4 regions of the Streptomyces sp. NPDC006012 genome follow, and region 1 is predicted to be linked to each of the others. Evidence: riboswitches for the same ligand, from Rfam matches in the RefSeq annotation. Region 1 holds a riboswitch; each other region holds the start of a gene.
The links. Region 1 has a riboswitch for cobalamin ahead of ACFYPJ_RS28265 (cobalamin biosynthesis protein). Riboswitches for the same ligand answer to the same signal wherever they lie in the genome.

Region 1 (4,026 bases):
GCCAGCGCGTCCACGTCGGTGAAGTTGGACATGAGCGGCACGGCGCAGACCGCGACGCGCAGTACGTCGTCGCCGACCGGTGCGGCCACCGCCGACTCCCGCACCGCGCCCCGCAGGGAGACGGCGAGGCCGTCCTCCTCGTCGATGCCGAGGCCGGGCCAAAACGGCAGGACGCCGTAGGCGGGCCGCCCGGTCAGGCCGCGCAGCATGTCGAGCCCCGGCTCCAGCAGGCCGACGTCCCCACGGAACTTGTTGACCAGGAACCCGGCGACCAGCTCCTGGTCCTCGCGGGACAGCAGCGCCACGGTCCCGAAGAACGACGCGAAGACACCCCCGCGGTCGATGTCGCCGACCACCAGCACCGGCAGCCGCGCGTTGCGGGCGATGCCCATGTTCACGATGTCGGTCCGCCGCAGGTTGATCTCCGCCGGACTCCCCGCGCCCTCGCAGATCACCACGTCGTACCTGTCCCGCAGCGTGGCGAGGCAGTCGAGCACGGTCCCCAGCAGCCGTTCCTGACGGCCGCCGTGGTACCCGCGTGCGCTCAGCTCGCCCACCGGCCGGCCCATCAGCACGACCTGACTGCTCTGCTCCCCGCCGGGTTTGAGCAGGACCGGGTTCATCAGCGCGGTCGGTTCGATCCGGCACGCCTGGGCCTGCATCGCCTGGGCCCGCCCGATCTCGGCGCCCTCGCGGGTGACGAACGAGTTCAGGGACATGTTCTGCGCCTTGAACGGCGCGACCTCGACGCCCTGCCGCACCAGCCACCGGCAGATCCCCGCCGTCACCACGCTCTTGCCCGCGTCGGAGGTGGTACCGGCGACGAGCAGCCCACCACCGCTCATGACCTGCGCCCCCGCGCGGCGAGACGCGCGGCCGTCGTGACGGCGAGCGCGAGCACGCCGACCCGGCGGGAGAGCCGTACGGCGGCTTCGATGTCCGCGGCGGCGACGGCACGGCCGCCGCAGTTGAGCACGGGCCGGTGCTCGACCCGCCCCCCGTACGACAGCGTCCCGCCCAGCCGCAGGCCCAGCGCCCCCGCGAAAGAGGCTTCCACGGGACCGGCGTTGGGGCTCGGATGCCGGTGGGCGTCGGCCCGCCAGGCCCGCAGCGCACCGAGCGCGTCCGGGCCCGAGACGGCGGCCAGCGCCGCGGTGAGCCGTGCCCCCGGCCAGCCGGTGACGTCGTCGAGCCGCGCCGCGGCCCACCCGAACCGCCGGTGCCGCGGCGACCGGTGCCCGACCATCGCGTCGAGGGTGTTCACCGCACGGAAAGCGACGAACCCGGGCACCCCGCCCAACGCCCCCCACACCAGTGCCCCGACGACCGCGTCGGACGTGTTCTCCGCCACCGACTCCACGACGGCCCGCGCGATCCCCTGGGCGTCGAGGGTCTGCGGATCCCGCCCGCACAGATGGGGCAGCCGGGCCCTCGCCGCGGCGACGTCCCCCGAGTCGAGGGCCCGCCGGACGGCCCGGGCCTCCCGGGCGAGCGAAGTCCCGCCCACCACCGCCCAGGTGACCGCGCCGGTCAGTGCCACGGAAGCGGCGGGGGAGGTGCGCACGGCCCGCCGGGCCAGCGCTCCGAGGCCCGCGGCACCGCCGACGCAGACGGCCGTGTGCAGGGCTCCCCATCCCCGGTGGTCCCGCCACAGCACCCGCTCCGCCGCGCCCGCGGCACGCCCGAACCCGGCGACCGGATGCCCGTGGCGCGGATCGCCCACCAGCAGATCGCCGAGGAGGCCGAGAGCGGCGCCGTACGCGAAGACGCGATCGGCACGCACCGGTTCAGCCGGCCGTCGGATCGGGAATCGACCTGGTGCTGTACCTCAATCCGCAGCCGAGCATGGCGGTATGTCCTCACTCAGGGTGTCCACGCCCTGGTTCGACGAGACCGACGGCGAGAGTTCCTGGCTCCCGGGAAGTCCTTCCCGGTGACAGTGGCGGGACCGCGCCGGATTCGCACCGGCTTCCTCTCCTTGCCGCCGTACATGGCCCAGGAAGTCCACCACGTGCCCCGAAGAACCGTCAACTAGCCGTTGACCTGCAAGGGAAGAGTGTGCCCAGCCTCATACCCACCCCCACCAGGCCCCGCAACCCCACCACCCACATCCCCACACACCGAACCCGCCCCAAAGAGACGCGAGAAGTTGCCTGGCGAACCACCGGGCATCCGCACCCGAACGACGGCGCTCGCTCACGTGGGGGCGCGGGGAACTGCGCGGGGAACCACGACGCTCCGGCGGTCGTGCGAGGACGCTCACTCACGCGGGGGCGCGGGGAACGGCGCGAGGAACTTCCCCGCACCCACAGCGGAGCGACCCCGTTCCGAGGCTCCCGCGGACCGCTCATCCCGCGATCAAGTAGATCCCGTACCCCACAGCCCCGGCGCACGCCGCAAAGCAGGCATACGCCCCACTCAACGCCAACCCCGCGGAACCGCCGCGCGCAACAGCCCGTTCACGGCGCGACAAGCCGGCCACGCCGAGGGTGAACAGTCCCACGAGCGCGACGGTGACCCCGAGACTGACGCCGAAGACGGACCCGAGAGTCGCCCAGTCGATGTTCATGGTGATGGCTTCTTCCTTGGGTCTCAGACGGTGGCGCTCGGCGGCCCGGCCGGATCGGCGGCGACGGGCGCGGTCGAGGCGAGCGTGGTGGCCGGCCCGCCCGTCGCCTGCGGCGAACCGACGGAAGCGACGGAAGCGACGGAACCGATGGAACCGACGGAACTCACGGCTCCGACCGAACTGACCGCTCCGACCGAACCGGCGGAACCAGAGCCGATCGTGGCGGACACCGCACCGACCGGCCCGAACGGAACGGCCGACGCCCCGGTGCTGTTCACCTCATTGACGTTGCTGTGGTCCACGACCTCGCGTCGCGAGACCCGCCAGATCCCCACGGCGGAAGCGACCAGGCAGACCGCCACCCCCGCGGTGCCCCCGTCACCCAGCTCCGTGACGATCTCCGCGAGCGCACCGACGAGCGCGGCGGCCGGCAGCGTCAGCGCCCAGGCGATGCACATCCGGCCCGCCGTCGACCAGCGCACCACTCCGCCCTTGCGGCCCAGCCCCGCGCCCATCACGGAACCGGAGACGACATGCGTGGTGGAGAGCGAGAAGCCGAGGTGCGAGGAGGCCAGGATGGCGGTCGCCGCGCTGGTCTGGGCGGCGAAGCCCTGCCGCGGCCGGAGGTCGGTCAGCCCCTTGCCCATCGTGCGGATGATGCGCCAGCCGCCGAGGTAGGTGCCGAGCGCGATGGCGAGCCCCGCGGAGAGGATGACCCAGGTGGGCGGGTTCGAGCCGGGGGCGATCGCGCCGCCGGCGATCAGCGCCAGGGTGATGATGCCCATCGTCTTCTGGGCGTCGTTGGTGCCGTGGGCCAGGGAGACCAGGCCCGCGGAGGCAATCTGGCCGGCCCGGTACCCCTTCTCGGCCGCCCTGCCCTCGGCGGCGCCGTCGAGCGAGTACGACAGCCGGGTGGCGAGCAGTGCCGCCACCCCGGCGACGAGGGGCGCGGCGAGCGCCGGGACGAGGACCTTGGTGACGAGCACGTCGCCGTGGACGGCACCCGTGCCGGCGGAGGCGACGGCGGCGCCGATCAGACCGCCCGTCAGTGCGTGCGAGGAGCTTGAGGGCAGGCCCACCAGCCAGGTCAGCAGGTTCCAGAGGATCGCGCCCACCAGGGCGGCGAAGATGACCTCGGGGCGGATGCCCGTCTCGTCGACGAGACCCTTGGAGATCGTGTTGGCGACCTCGACGGAGAGGAAGGCGCCCACCAGATTGAGGGTGGCGGACAGGGCCACCGCCACTCGGGGTTTGAGTGCGCCGGTCGAGATGGTCGTGGCCATCGCGTTGGCGGTGTCGTGGAAACCGTTCGTGAAATCGAACGCGAGCGCGGTGATCACCACGATCGCGAGGATCAGCGAGAAGCCTTCCATTTACCCAGGCATTCGTTCGAAGTCGTTGGCTGGTTGAAGGTAGGAAACCTGGATGAACGAAAGATGAACTGAGGTGGTACTCGG
Region 2 (4,026 bases), on a different contig from region 1:
AAGGCAACTACCTGCTGCTCGACGACGGTCCCTGGACGGGCGTCAGGACACTCCTCGACGAGGTGTGGTACATCGCCATCGACGACGAGACACGGCTCGACCGGCTCGTCCGACGCCATGTGTCCTACGGCAAACCCCTTGCGGAGGCCCGCGCCTGGTCGCTCGGCAGCGATCAGCGCAACGCCGAACTCATCGCCGCCACCCTGGGGCGAGCCGACCTGGTGGTCTCCCTGCCGCTCCTCGGCCCCTCCCCGGACGGTTCCGGTCATGACCCCGTGTGACCACCGTGCCAACACGGTGAGGCTCGGTGGTCCGACCACTCGGCTGCTTCGGGCGGTCGACCACCGGCTGTTTCGAGCGGTCGACTACTCGGCCTTGCCCAGGCCGGTCCGGAAGAACTCCGACAGCTTCTCGACGGCCGGGCCGACGTAGACCTCCTTGTCGTAGAGGTCGACGTGGCCGGCGCCGTCGATCCAGTGCAACTCCTTGGGGCCACCGGCGTGCTGGAAGGCGTGGACGCTCATCCAGGAGGTGACGGCCCTGCTGCCCGCGATCAGCAGCAACGGGCGCGGGGCGATCAGGCTGACGGAGGCGAGCCCGTCGAAGAACGCGATGCGGTCGATGCTGGACCAGGTGAGGGTCTGCGCCGAGCGCGGGTGCCGGGCTCGGTCGGTGCGGTAGTAGTCGAAGCCGTCCACCGCGTGCTGACCACCCAGCGCGCGGGCCTGCTCCGCCGTGTCCGGAAACAGCGGGAAGGACTGTACGCCCTCGCCCCGGGCTTCCGCGGTGCGGGCCGTGGCGGCCGCGTCCAGCATGCCCTGGAAGACGGCCGGGTCCTGCGTGCCGTCGGGGCCGACCCGGAACTGACGGCCAATGTCGACGGCGGAGACCGCGCCGACCGCCTTGATGCGGTGGTCGGACGCCGCCGCCGTGAGGGCGTACCCGCCGGAGGCACAGATGCCCAGGGCGCCGATGCGGTCGGGGTCGACCTCCGCGCGCGTGGTCAGGAAGGAGACCGCGGCCTTGATGTCCTCGACCCGCTGCGCAGGGTCTTCCAGGCCGCGCGGCTCACCCTCGCTCTCGCCCTGGTGGGCGGCGTCGAACGTCAAGGTGACGAAGCCCTGCTCGGCCAGGCGTCGCGCGTACAGGCCGGCGGTCTGTTCCTTCACGCCGCTGCCGGGGTGGCCGACGACGACCGCCGGACGCGGACCGGCGGTCTCGCCATCCGGGACGTACAGGTGCCCGGCGAGCTCGATACCGGCACTCGGGAAGGTGACGTTGGTCATCACGGTGGTGCTCCAGTCGCACTGAGGGGGAGATCGGGCTCGCAGGGGCGGGCTCCGGCGACCGTCTTGCTCCCGGCCGCACCACCACAGTGCCGTGGGCAGCTGCGGGGTGCCAGGGAAGGAGTTGCCTATGGAGGCTGGTACCAGGCACACCACATCGGCTCCGCCCGCACACCCTCGCCCCGGAGACGTGACCCGACGGGGCACCCGCGCCGTATGGCCGTCGCGGCGAGCGGAGCGGCGGTACGTGTGGGCCCGCGTCCAGCCAGGAACCGGGGGTGAGGCCGACCGTGTGCAGGTCGATGTCGCCGGTGCCGGGGGTACGGCCCGTGGCGAACAGGACCTCGTCCGCCGCCAGACCGGACGGCTGCCGGTGGCGACGGCCACCGCGTGCCGGGCCGTGCGGGTCTGGCGGACACCGTCGTCCCTGGTGACGGTGACCCGGCGGGGGCCGTCGAGGCGGCCCTGGCCGCGGAACAGGACGGCGCCGATGGACTTTGACCCACAGGGCCTGCCCGGAGTCGTCCCAGTCGGTGACGTACCGGTTGCGCCGGGCGAGCACGTCACCCGGTGTCCAGCCGGCCCGTGACGGCCCGCCGGGCACCGTGCACGCGGCGCGCGTCGGCGACCGCGATGACCGGCCGCAGCAGCGCCTTGCTGGGGGTACAGGCCCAGTAGGAGAGCACCGCCGCCGGCTGGACCCGAGGAAGCACGGTGGTGGGGGACCCGCGCGTCGGCCACGCCCGGCTGCGACCGCCGCCGAAAGAACACTCTCCGCGACAGGACATCTCCGGACGGTTAAGTTCTCTGCTGCGTCGACGTCGCCGGCGCGGGAGGGCGCGGCATGCGTACCCCGCGCCGGGTCCCCGGCACCTTAGCCGAGGTCACCGGCGCCGACGTGGAGCGCTTCTTCGCCCCGCCCGGTGATCCTGAATTGGGGCTCGACGGGCCCAAGTGGGGCCCCGAAGCGCCCCGGTGAACCAGGCATCCGCCGTGAGACCGGGATCACCTCGGGCGGGTGCGGTCTTGGCCGGGCACGCGCCGCGCGGTACGGTCTGTGCGATATCGACGACGGTACGACGGAAGCCGGTGGGAATCCGGCACGGTCGCGCCACTGTATGCGAGGGCCCCCGGGCCGTTCGTGAGTCAGACCCGTGGCTGTCGTCCTGTGCACCACCGAGATGGGACGCGAACTCCCAGAGGAGGTCCTGCCATGGCGCAGACCGTCGCCCGGCCGACAGCCACCACTCCGGTCGTACCCGCCAAGGTGCCGCTCAAGGCGATAGCGCCCTGGGCGGTCTTCTTCGGCCTACTGATGCTGGTCCTGCTGTACTTCGTCGGCGCCGAGCAGGGCGCCACCTCCGTGTTCAGCGGCACGGACGTCCACGAATGGGTCCACGACGCCCGCCACCTGCTCGGCTTCCCCTGCCACTGACGCGAGGGGAAACCGCACACCCATGAACTCCGCAACCGTACGGAACCTTCTCGTGCGGGGCATGCTCGCCGGTCTCGCGGCCGGTGTACTCGCCCTGATCGTGGCCTACTTCCTCGGCGAGCCGAGCGTCGACAAGGCGATCGGCTTCGAGGACGCCCACGCCCACGAACACGAAATGGAGGTCGTCTCCCGCTCCCTCCAGTCCACCGCCGGGCTCGCCACCGGCGTCCTCGTCTACGGGATTGCTTTCGGCGGCATCGCGGCGCTCGCCTTCTGCGTCGCCCTCGGCCGCGTCGGGCGCCTCGGCCCCCGGGCGACCGCGCTGCTGCTGGCGAGTTGCGCGCTGCTCGCCGTGTACGTCGTGCCGTTCCTGAAGTATCCCGCCAATCCGCCGTCCGTCGGAGATCCCGGCACCATCGGCAGGCGAACCGCCCTGTACTTCCTGATGATGCTGCTCAGCGTGCTCCTCGCGATCGGTGCCACGATCCTCGGCAAGCGGCTCGCCCCGCGGCTGGGCACGTGGTACGCGACCGTCGCGGCGGTGGCCTCGTTCGCCGTCGTGATCGGCCTGGCGTACGCGTTCCTGCCGGCCGTCAACGAGCTGCCGGCGGATTTCCCGGCCGCCCTGTTGTGGCGGTTCCGGCTGTCCGCCCTGGCCGTCCAGGCCGTGCTGTGGGGCGGGTTCGGCCTGGTCTTCGGGGAAGTCGCCGAGCGGCTGCTGAACCCGAGACGCGCAAGGACCGCGGCCGGAAAGACGGTTCCCGCCGCACACTGAGCCGGCGCGAACCAGCGCACCGGATCATTACCGCGCGAGGCTTCCGTGCTGCAGGGTGAGGCGTTCGACGCCGACCCGGTGGTACGGGAGCCTCGGTGTTCTCCCGGGTTCTACGTGTGTGCGGCGAAGTCACACACACCTGGAGAGTTTTTCACGGGCCTGCTCCGCCCGCCACTCCAGCCGCTTTCCGGCCTCCAGTTGCAGGGTGGCCTCCGGCTGCCTTCCGGACGTCGCTCGCTATCCGGCGTCCGGCCGGGCAAGCGGGTGTCCCAGCCGGACATTCCAGCGTCCGGCCCGTCCGCTCAGCTCGGTCGCCGTCAGCGGGGCGACATCGAGGCGCCAGAAGGCCGTCACGGGCATGTCCAGCGCGTGGACGACGGCTGCCCGTACGATCTCCGGTTCGACCACGGCGAGCGTGCGGCCGTCCGTGCCCGCCACGGCGGTCAGCCAGCCCGCGACCCGCCCGCACAAGTCCCGTACCGATTCACCCCCGTGCGGCGCCGACTCCGGATCGGCGAGCCAGCGGCTTA
Region 3 (4,026 bases), on a different contig from region 1:
TCGACACGGAACGGAGGTACCTCGACACGGAACGGGAACGACGGGAGGCGAGAGCGGCATGAACGACCTCGACACACTGAGCGCACGACGCACGGTGCGCAAGGCTGCCCGGCGCCTGGCGGAGGACGCCCCGAAGCTCGCCGTCGGCTCCGCGGGCGCCTACCGGGCCGGTCTCGCCACCCGCGCGGCCGAACTGCGCAGGGCCGTGCTCCTCGCCTGGCTGAGCGGCGTACCGGAGCGGGTCATAGCCGCCGACGGCGGCCTGTCCCCGAGCGTCGTCCACGAGTGGGTCTCGACCGGGAAGCCGCCCGGCGAAGCGGCCGGCGGACCGGGGTGAGGCACGCCGCCCCCACCCCGGCCCGGACCGGGCGCCGCAGCTCAGGACGTGGCCGGCCCGCCCCGGACGGTGCGGGCGGCGGCGACCAGGTTCTCCAGCGAGGCGCGGGTCTCCGGCCAGCCGCGGGTCTTCAGACCGCAGTCGGGATTGACCCACAGCCGCTCGGCGGGGATCGCCCGCAGCCCGGTGCGCAGGAGTTCGGCGGTCTCCTCCACGCTCGGTACGCGCGGGGAGTGGATGTCGTACACGCCGGGACCGGCCTCGCGCGGATAGCCGTGGGCGGCCAGTTCACGCGCGACCTGCATGCGCGAGCGGGCCGCCTCCAGGCTGATCACGTCGGCGTCGAGGTCGTCGATGGCCTGCACGATGTCACCGAACTCGGCGTAGCACATGTGGGTGTGGATCTGGGTGGCCGGGCTCACCCCGCCGGTGGTGAGCCGGAACGCCTCGGTCGCCCAGTCCAGATAGGCGGCCCGGTCGGCGGCCCGCAGCGGCAGGGTCTCGCGCAGGGCGGGCTCGTCGACCTGGATCACCGGGGTGCCGGCCGCCTCCAGGTCGCCGACCTCCTCGCGCAGGGCGAGGGCGACCTGCCGGACGGTGTCGGCGAGCGGCTGGTCGTCACGGACGAAGGACCAGGCGAGCATGGTGACCGGGCCGGTGAGCATACCCTTGACGGGGCGGTCGGTGAGGGACTGCGCGTAGCCGGTCCAGCGCACGGTCATGGGTTGCGGGCGGGAGATGTCGCCGGCCAGGATCGGCGGGCGGACGTAACGGGTTCCGTAGGACTGGACCCACCCGTGCCGGGTGGCGAGATATCCGGTGAGCCGTTCGGCGAAGTACTGGACCATGTCGTGGCGTTCGGCCTCGCCGTGCACGAGGACGTCCAGGCCGGTCTTCTCCTGAAAGGCGATCACCTCCCGGATCTCGGCCCTGATCCGCTCCTCGTAGCCTGCGCCGTCGATCCGGCCGGTCCGCAGGTCGGCGCGGGCAGCGCGCAGTTCGGCGGTCTGCGGGAAGGAGCCGATGGTGGTGGTCGGCAGCAACGGAAGGCCGAGGCGGGCGCGCTGGGCGGCCACCCGCACCGCATACGGCTGGTCGCGGCGGGCGTCGGCTCCGGTGACCGCCGCCGTGCGGGCGCGCACGGCCGGGCTGTGGGTGAGGGGCGAGGCCGCCCGGGAGGCCAGGGCGGCACGATTGGCGGCCAGTTCGGCGGTGACAGCCGCCGTACCGTGCGCGAGGCCGCGGGCCAGGGTGACGACCTCCGCGGTCTTCTGGCGGGCGAAGGCCAGCCAGCGCAGGAACTGCGGCTCGATGTCCCGTTCGGCGGCGGCGTCGAGCGGGACGTGCAGCAGGGAACAGGAGGCCGCCACGTCGACCCGGTCGGCCAGACCGAGCAGCGTGCCGAGCGTGGCGAGGGATTTCGCCAGGTCGTTGACCCAGATGTTGCGGCCGTCGACGACGCCGGCGACCAGGCGCCTGCCGGGCAGCCCGCCGACGGCGGCCAGCGCGTCGAGCTGGGCGGCCCCGCCCCCGGTGAAGTCCAGCGCGAGCCCGTCGACCGGCGCGTCGGCCAGCACGGGCAGGGCCTCGCCGAGCCGGTCGAAGTAGGAGGCGACCAGCAGCCTGGGCCGGTCGGCGCGACCGCCGAGGTGCCGGTAGGCGCGTGCGACGGCACCGAGTTCGGCCGGGGTGCGGTCCTGGACGAGGGCGGGCTCGTCGAGCTGCACCCACGTGGCGCCGGCCGCCCGCAGGTCGGCCAGGACCTCCGCGTACACCGGCAGCAGCCGGTCGAGGAGGGTCAGCGGATCGAAGTCCGCGGCGACACCCGGCGCGGGCTTGGCGAGCAGCAGGTAGGTGACGGGTCCGACCAGCACCGGGCGGGCCGCGAGGCCCAGGGTCAGGGCCTCCGTCAGCTCCGCGACCTGTTTGGCCGAGTCCGCCGCGAACACGGTGTCCGGACCCAACTCCGGTACGAGGTAGTGGTAGTTGGTGTCGAACCATTTGGTCATCTCCAGCGGCGCCAGATCCTGGGTGCCGCGGGCCATGGCGAAGTAGCCGTCCAACGCGTCCGCCGCGACGGCGGCCCGGTGGCGGTCCGGGACCGCGCCGACCATGACCGTGGTGTCCAGGACGTGGTCGTAGTACGAGAAGTCGCCGGTGGGCACTTCGTGGATGCCCGCCTCGGCGAGCTGCCGCCAGGTGGCCCGGCGCAGTCCGGCGGCGGTGGCACGCAGCGCGTCGGCGCCGACGCGGCCGGCCCAGTAGCCCTCGACGGCCTTCTTCAGTTCCCGGTGCTGTCCCTGACGCGGGTAGCCGTACACGGTGGCCCGTGCCGCCCCGGTGGTGGGCTCGGTGGTCACGGAGATCTCCTTCGCGAGACGATTCCCTGAGGTCCCGGCGACGGGGCGAGAGCGCGAAGGGGTGCCGGACCGGACGGAACGAGCACGCGTGGCAGCGTGCGGCCCTGCGCCTGGCATCACTCCCCGGACAGTGTCCGGAGGTGTCCCCGACCCGCCCTCGGGGTCACCGGGATGTCCGCGCACGAGCGGTCGCGCGCGGGCAGCGGGCAGGTCTTCGGACTCGCGGGCACATCTCGTCCGTACGAAGCACGTACGAGACTCCTACTGGCCGTCGCTTCCCAGGCCCGGTACCTCGGGCCCAGTGCGTATGACGGCGGTCGTTCCCGCTCACCGCTGCGGGGCAGTCCCGGATTCCCACCGGGTTCCCTCTTGCGACGCATCCCGTCCGGCTGACGGGGCGAACCAGCTGCACCGGCCACCCTACGGGTCGGGCCGCCGCCGCGTACGGTCGCGTCCGGCATTCGGATGGCGGCCCGCCCCGCTGCCCGACGACTGCCGGACGGCGTCCGTCCGCCCCGGGTGCGCCTCCCGGCGCCCGGCCGTGGCTGCCTGCGTGGCGGAGCCCCGGACGCTACTGTTGCGGTCCATGGGTGCACGGTTGCCGCTCTCGGCGGTCTCCCGGCTGTTCGGATCGGCGGCCGTCGGCGCGGTCATCGGCGTGGCCGTCGGACTCCCGACCGACCTGCCCCTCGGGCTGCTCGCCGGCATCTCGGCGGCGGAGACGTGTTTCGTGGTGGCGGGCTGGATCGTGCTGTGGCCCCTGGACGCCGAGGAGACCCACCGCAACATCCGCCGCGAGGACTTCCGTCCGGTCCTGGACGAACTCGTCGTGGTCGTGGCCGCCCTGTGCGGGCTGCTCGGCATCGTGCTGCTGCTGGCGTTCGGCAGGTCGGCCGACGGCCATGTCGCCGCGGCGGCCGCGCTCGGCGGGGTCTTCATGGCGTGGGCGGCCCTGCACATGATGTACGCGACGCGCTACGCCCACCTCTACTGCACGGCGGCCGGCGGCATCGACTTCAACTCGGACGAGCCGCCGGCGTACCGGGACTTCCTGTACTTCAGCTACAACCTCGGCATGACCTATCAGGTCTCCGACACCAGCGTGTCGAGTTCGACGATCCGCGCGGTGGCGCTGCGGCACTGCCTGCTGTCGTACGTCTTCGGCACCAGCATCCTGGCCACCGTGATCAACCTGGTCGTCGGGATCGTCTCGGGCTGACACACCGCTCCCGCGCCGTACCGAACGGTCCGTGGGCGGCCCAGGCGTGACCCCGGTGGCCGAAACGATTCCAGGGGGCCGGGCGGTCGCACGGCGGTGCCGACGCGGCG
Region 4 (4,026 bases), on a different contig from region 1:
CGGTAGCCGGCGGCCTGCGCCTGGCCCGTGCCGCCCCAGAGCAGGAGCGCGGCCAGCAGCAGGAGCACACCGCGGCGCGGCCCGGTCACAGCTGCCGCTTCCTGCGGCCGCTGAGCAGGAAGCCGATGCCGACGCCCGCGACCAGACCGGTGCCGATGATCCACCAGAGGCCGGTGCCCGAGCCGCCGTTGTCGTCCTTTTGGTCCGACGCGTCCGAGGCGTCGCCCGGTCCGGCCTGCCGGGCCGCCTGCGGCGCCGGGCCGGTCGCGCCCAGCGCCCGCACCAGGTCCGTACCGCCGAAGTCGCGCGGGTCCGTGCCGGTCGCGTGTGCCGCGAAGATCAACTGCGCGTAGGCGGCCGGTCCGTTCTGCTTCGCCCAGGCCGCCGCGTCCTTCTCCAGCCACGCCAGCGGCTTCGCGGCCCGGTCCGCACCGCCCTGCGCGGCGAGCGCGACCACCGCGTCGGCGGTGTTGCCGTAGTCGGGCTGTTCGGGGGCGCCCGCGAGCGCGGAGGTGAGGTGGCCGTCCTTGGCGACCGCCCGGGCGAGGTAGGCGGCGCCGTCGGCCGCGGCCCGTTCGGGGGTGGGCTTGTGGGTGCCGGCGCAGTCCGTGCCGGGCGCCCCGCTCGGCGCGTCGCCCGCTGTGGCCGCCTTCGCGGTGAGGCCCGCGCCCAGCAGGCCGACCACGGCCGCCGCGGTGGCGTCCGCGTTGGCCGCCAACTTGCCCTTCTTGTCCGGCTGGTAGGCGAAGGCGCCGCCGTCGTCGCCGGAGCAGGGCAGGGCAAGAGCGAGCAGCGCGTCGTACGGCGTCCGGCCGTTCTTGACCACTGCCGCGGGCCGCTCACCGGCCGCCGCGAGCGCGCCGATGACGACGCCCGTGGAGTTCGCGTCGCTCGCGCCGCCCGGCGTGTACCCCCAGCCGCCGTCCTTGTTCTGCACCGACTTCAGCCAGGTCACGGCCTTGCCGACGGCGCTGTCGTGGCCGCCGGTCGCGGTCAGGGCCTGAACGGCGGCGGAGGTGCTGTTGGTGTCGACCACCACCTTGGCGTCGCAGGCCCGCCCCGGATCGGCGCGGAACGCGGCGAACGCCCCGTCCGCACACTGCTGTCCGGTCAGCCAGTCCACGGCCTTGGCGGCGGGCGTCACGGACGCGGTGCGCTGGGCGAGCAGCGCCAGCGACTGGCGCCAGACGCCGTCGAACTTCGGATCCGCGTCGCCGTACAGCCCGGACGGGAGGGCCGTCGACGGGGACGGCGAAGGGCTCGCGGCCAGGGCGGGTGACGCGGCGGCGAGCACGCCGACGGTGGCCAGGACCGCTGCACTGCGGCGGACGTTCATGCTCGGCGGGTGCCTCTCTTCGCGGGTCGGTTCGCGAGGAAGCCGGGCAGCACGGGACACCCCGGGCGGCTCGGCCCCGTAAACCTCGACGGTGCCGTGCGCGGGCGGTTGCCGACGCACCTGAGCCGGTCACGTTCCGTTTGGGGCAGTCCGGCTCACCGGGCCTTGACGGCCGGTTCACGGTTGCGGGTCAGCGCCGGAATTGCACCGGCTTCCCCCCGTACGGGTCTGATGACGACCCCATCACTCTACCGGCCCCCCTCCGGACCCCCGAGGGGTGGCCGTGACAGACGGCCGTGCGGCGGGGCGGGCCGGTCACGTGGTGCGGGGAAAGCGGTCCGGGAGAGGGCCGCCGTCGTGCGGTCCCGGTCAGGTGGTCCTGACGTACCTCAGCGGGTCGGTGCCCGGTACCGGTTCGGCCCGGCCCTGCTTCACCAGGCGGCGCAGATGGGCCTCGGCCTCCGCGACGGCGATGTTCCGGGAGGGGTGCGGGATCTGCGGCCAGGGCCGGTTCCACTCCATCCGCTCGGCCAGTTGCCAGGGCGTGAGCGGTTCGACGAGCTGGGTCAGCAGTCCGGCCAGCCGCTCCTCGTGATGCGCGAGCAACTCCTGTACGCGGGCCGGTCCGCCGGTGAACGCGTACTGGTGGGCCGGCAGTACCTCGGCGGGGGCCAGCCGGCCGATGCGCTCCAGGGAGTCGAGGTAGTCGCCGAGCGGGTCGATGGCCTCCGCCCAGTTCTCGGCGCCGTTGCGGCCGGTGGAGTTCGCCTGGGCGGACGGGTCCTCGTACAGGCCGATGTGCGGGGTGATCTTCGGGAGCAGGTGGTCGCCGGAGAACAGGCGGCCGTGTCCCGGCAGCCCGGCGGGGTGCTCCTCCTCCAGGTGCAGACAGACGTGGCCGGGGGTGTGCCCCGGCGTCCAGACGGCGCGCAGCCGGCGGCCGGGCAGGTCCAGGAGGTCGCCGGGGACGATCTCGCGGTCCGGGAGAGCGGGCGGTCGCCGTTGCAGGACGCCGGGTATGCGCAGGACCGCCAGATGTTCCTCCGGGGCACCGGTCGCGGCGAGTTTGGCGCTCATGTAGTCGAGCCAGCGCTCGGGGCGTGCCTCCCGGTTGCGCCGTACCACCGCGGTGTCGGCCGCGTGCATCGCCACCCACGCGCCGGACGCCTCGCGGACCTGGCCGGAGAGCCCGTGGTGGTCGGGGTGGTGGTGGGTGATGACGATCCCGTGGATCTCCGCCACCGAGGTGCCGCAGGCCGACAGTCCGGACACCAGCGTGTCCCACGACGCCGGGTCGTCCCAGCCGGTGTCGACCAGCACCGGGCCCCGGTCGGTGTCCACGACGTACACCAGTGTGTGACCGAGCGGGTTGTCCGGTATGGGCACCGCCACGGACCGCACACCGCCGCCGTGATCGAACGTCTCCACCATCATGGCCTCCCCGCCCCACTATAACTAGAACCGGTTCCATCGGTTGCCCCGGGCGCCCGCCGGTTCCGGAAGCCGGAGCCTGGCGGCTGCGCGGGTTGGCGCGATGCGATGCGGCGTGTGGCGGCCGGTCGGGCGATGCGGTGGTTCGGCCGAGTGGGTGGCGTCCTGCCGTGGACTAGTGCGCGGAGAACTGGTATCCGTTTCTGATACAGCGTCAGAAATCGTGCCGCAGGAGGCAGTCGGCCATGACCGAGCTCGTGGAACACGGACAGCTGTTCATCGGCGGGGAGTTGACCGATCCCCTGGGCGGGGACGTCATCGAGGTGATCTCCCCGCACACCGAAGAGGTCATCGGCCGCGTCCCGCACGCCTCGCCGGCCGATGTGGACCGGGCCGTCGCCGTCGCCCGGACCGCGTTCGACCAGGGACCCTGGCCCCGGATGAGCCTCGACGAGCGGATCGCGGTCGTCACCCGTATCAAGGACGGCATCGCCGCCCGGCACGAGGAGATCGCCCGGGTGATCTCCTCCGAGAACGGCTCGCCGTACTCGTGGAGCGTCCTCGCGCAGGCGCTCGGCGCGATGATGGTCTGGGACTCGGCGATCACCGTCGCCCGCGGCCACACGTACGAGGAGACGCGCGACGGGGCGCTCGGGAAGATCATGGTGCGGCGCGAGCCGGTCGGGGTGGTCGCCGCCGTGGTCCCCTGGAACGTCCCGCAGTTCGTCGCCGCCGCCAAGCTCGCGCCCGCCCTGCTCGCCGGCTGCACGGTGATCCTCAAGCCGTCCCCCGAGTCACCGCTCGACGCGTACGTCCTCGGCGAGATCGCCCGTGAGGCCGGGCTGCCGGAGGGCGTGCTGTCGATCCTGCCCGCCGACCGCGAGGTCAGCGAGTACCTGGTCGGGCACCCCGGCGTCGACAAGGTCTCCTTCACCGGCTCGGTGGCGGCGGGCAAGCGGGTCATGGAGGTGGCCGCGCGCAACCTCACCCGGGTCACCCTGGAACTCGGCGGCAAGTCGGCGGCGGTCGTGCTGCCGGACGCGGACGTGGCGACCGCGGTCGCGGGCATCGTCCCGGCGGCCTGGATGAACAACGGCCAGGCGTGCGTGGCCCAGACCCGCATCCTGCTGCCCCGGTCCCGCTACGACGAGTTCGCGGACGCCTTCGCGCAGGCCGCGAGCGCGCTCACGGTCGGCGACCCGCTGGACGCGGCCACCCAGGTCGGCCCGCTGGTCGCCCGGCGCCAGCAGCAGCGCAAC

Region 2: linked by a shared signal. The riboswitch ahead of ACFYPJ_RS24800 (CbtB-domain containing protein) and the one ahead of ACFYPJ_RS28265 (cobalamin biosynthesis protein) in region 1 are both predicted to bind cobalamin.
Region 3: linked by a shared signal. The riboswitch ahead of metE (5-methyltetrahydropteroyltriglutamate--homocysteine S-methyltransferase) and the one ahead of ACFYPJ_RS28265 (cobalamin biosynthesis protein) in region 1 are both predicted to bind cobalamin.
Region 4: linked by a shared signal. The riboswitch ahead of ACFYPJ_RS03450 (prenyltransferase/squalene oxidase repeat-containing protein) and the one ahead of ACFYPJ_RS28265 (cobalamin biosynthesis protein) in region 1 are both predicted to bind cobalamin.

What each region holds. Positions count from the first base shown of each region.
Region 1 is NZ_JBIAIE010000020.1:60,164-64,189, reverse strand. It holds gene ACFYPJ_RS28270 (cobyric acid synthase) at 1-845, opposite strand, end outside; gene ACFYPJ_RS28265 (cobalamin biosynthesis protein) at 842-1,783, opposite strand; cobalamin riboswitch at 1,881-2,044, opposite strand; gene ACFYPJ_RS28260 (hypothetical protein) at 2,348-2,569, opposite strand; gene ACFYPJ_RS28255 (anion permease) at 2,593-3,942, opposite strand.
Region 2 is NZ_JBIAIE010000015.1:161,237-165,262, forward strand. It holds gene ACFYPJ_RS24780 (nucleoside/nucleotide kinase family protein) at 1-281, shown strand, start outside; gene ACFYPJ_RS24785 (alpha/beta hydrolase) at 366-1,286, opposite strand; gene ACFYPJ_RS24790 (hypothetical protein) at 1,850-1,999, opposite strand; gene ACFYPJ_RS24795 (hypothetical protein) at 2,131-2,265, shown strand; cobalamin riboswitch at 2,322-2,463, shown strand; gene ACFYPJ_RS24800 (CbtB-domain containing protein) at 2,500-2,721, shown strand; gene ACFYPJ_RS24805 (CbtA family protein) at 2,744-3,496, shown strand; gene ACFYPJ_RS24810 (histidine phosphatase family protein) at 3,734-4,026, opposite strand, start outside.
Region 3 is NZ_JBIAIE010000006.1:126,015-130,040, forward strand. It holds gene ACFYPJ_RS14035 (MgtC/SapB family protein) at 1-62, shown strand, start outside; gene ACFYPJ_RS14040 (helix-turn-helix domain-containing protein) at 59-337, shown strand; gene metE (5-methyltetrahydropteroyltriglutamate--homocysteine S-methyltransferase) at 379-2,697, opposite strand; cobalamin riboswitch at 2,899-3,104, opposite strand; gene ACFYPJ_RS14050 (DUF1345 domain-containing protein) at 3,284-3,916, shown strand.
Region 4 is NZ_JBIAIE010000001.1:805,241-809,266, forward strand. It holds gene ACFYPJ_RS03445 (SCO2322 family protein) at 1-89, opposite strand, end outside; gene ACFYPJ_RS03450 (prenyltransferase/squalene oxidase repeat-containing protein) at 86-1,336, opposite strand; cobalamin riboswitch at 1,463-1,594, opposite strand; gene ACFYPJ_RS03455 (MBL fold metallo-hydrolase) at 1,706-2,767, opposite strand; gene ACFYPJ_RS03460 (aldehyde dehydrogenase) at 3,013-4,026, shown strand, end outside.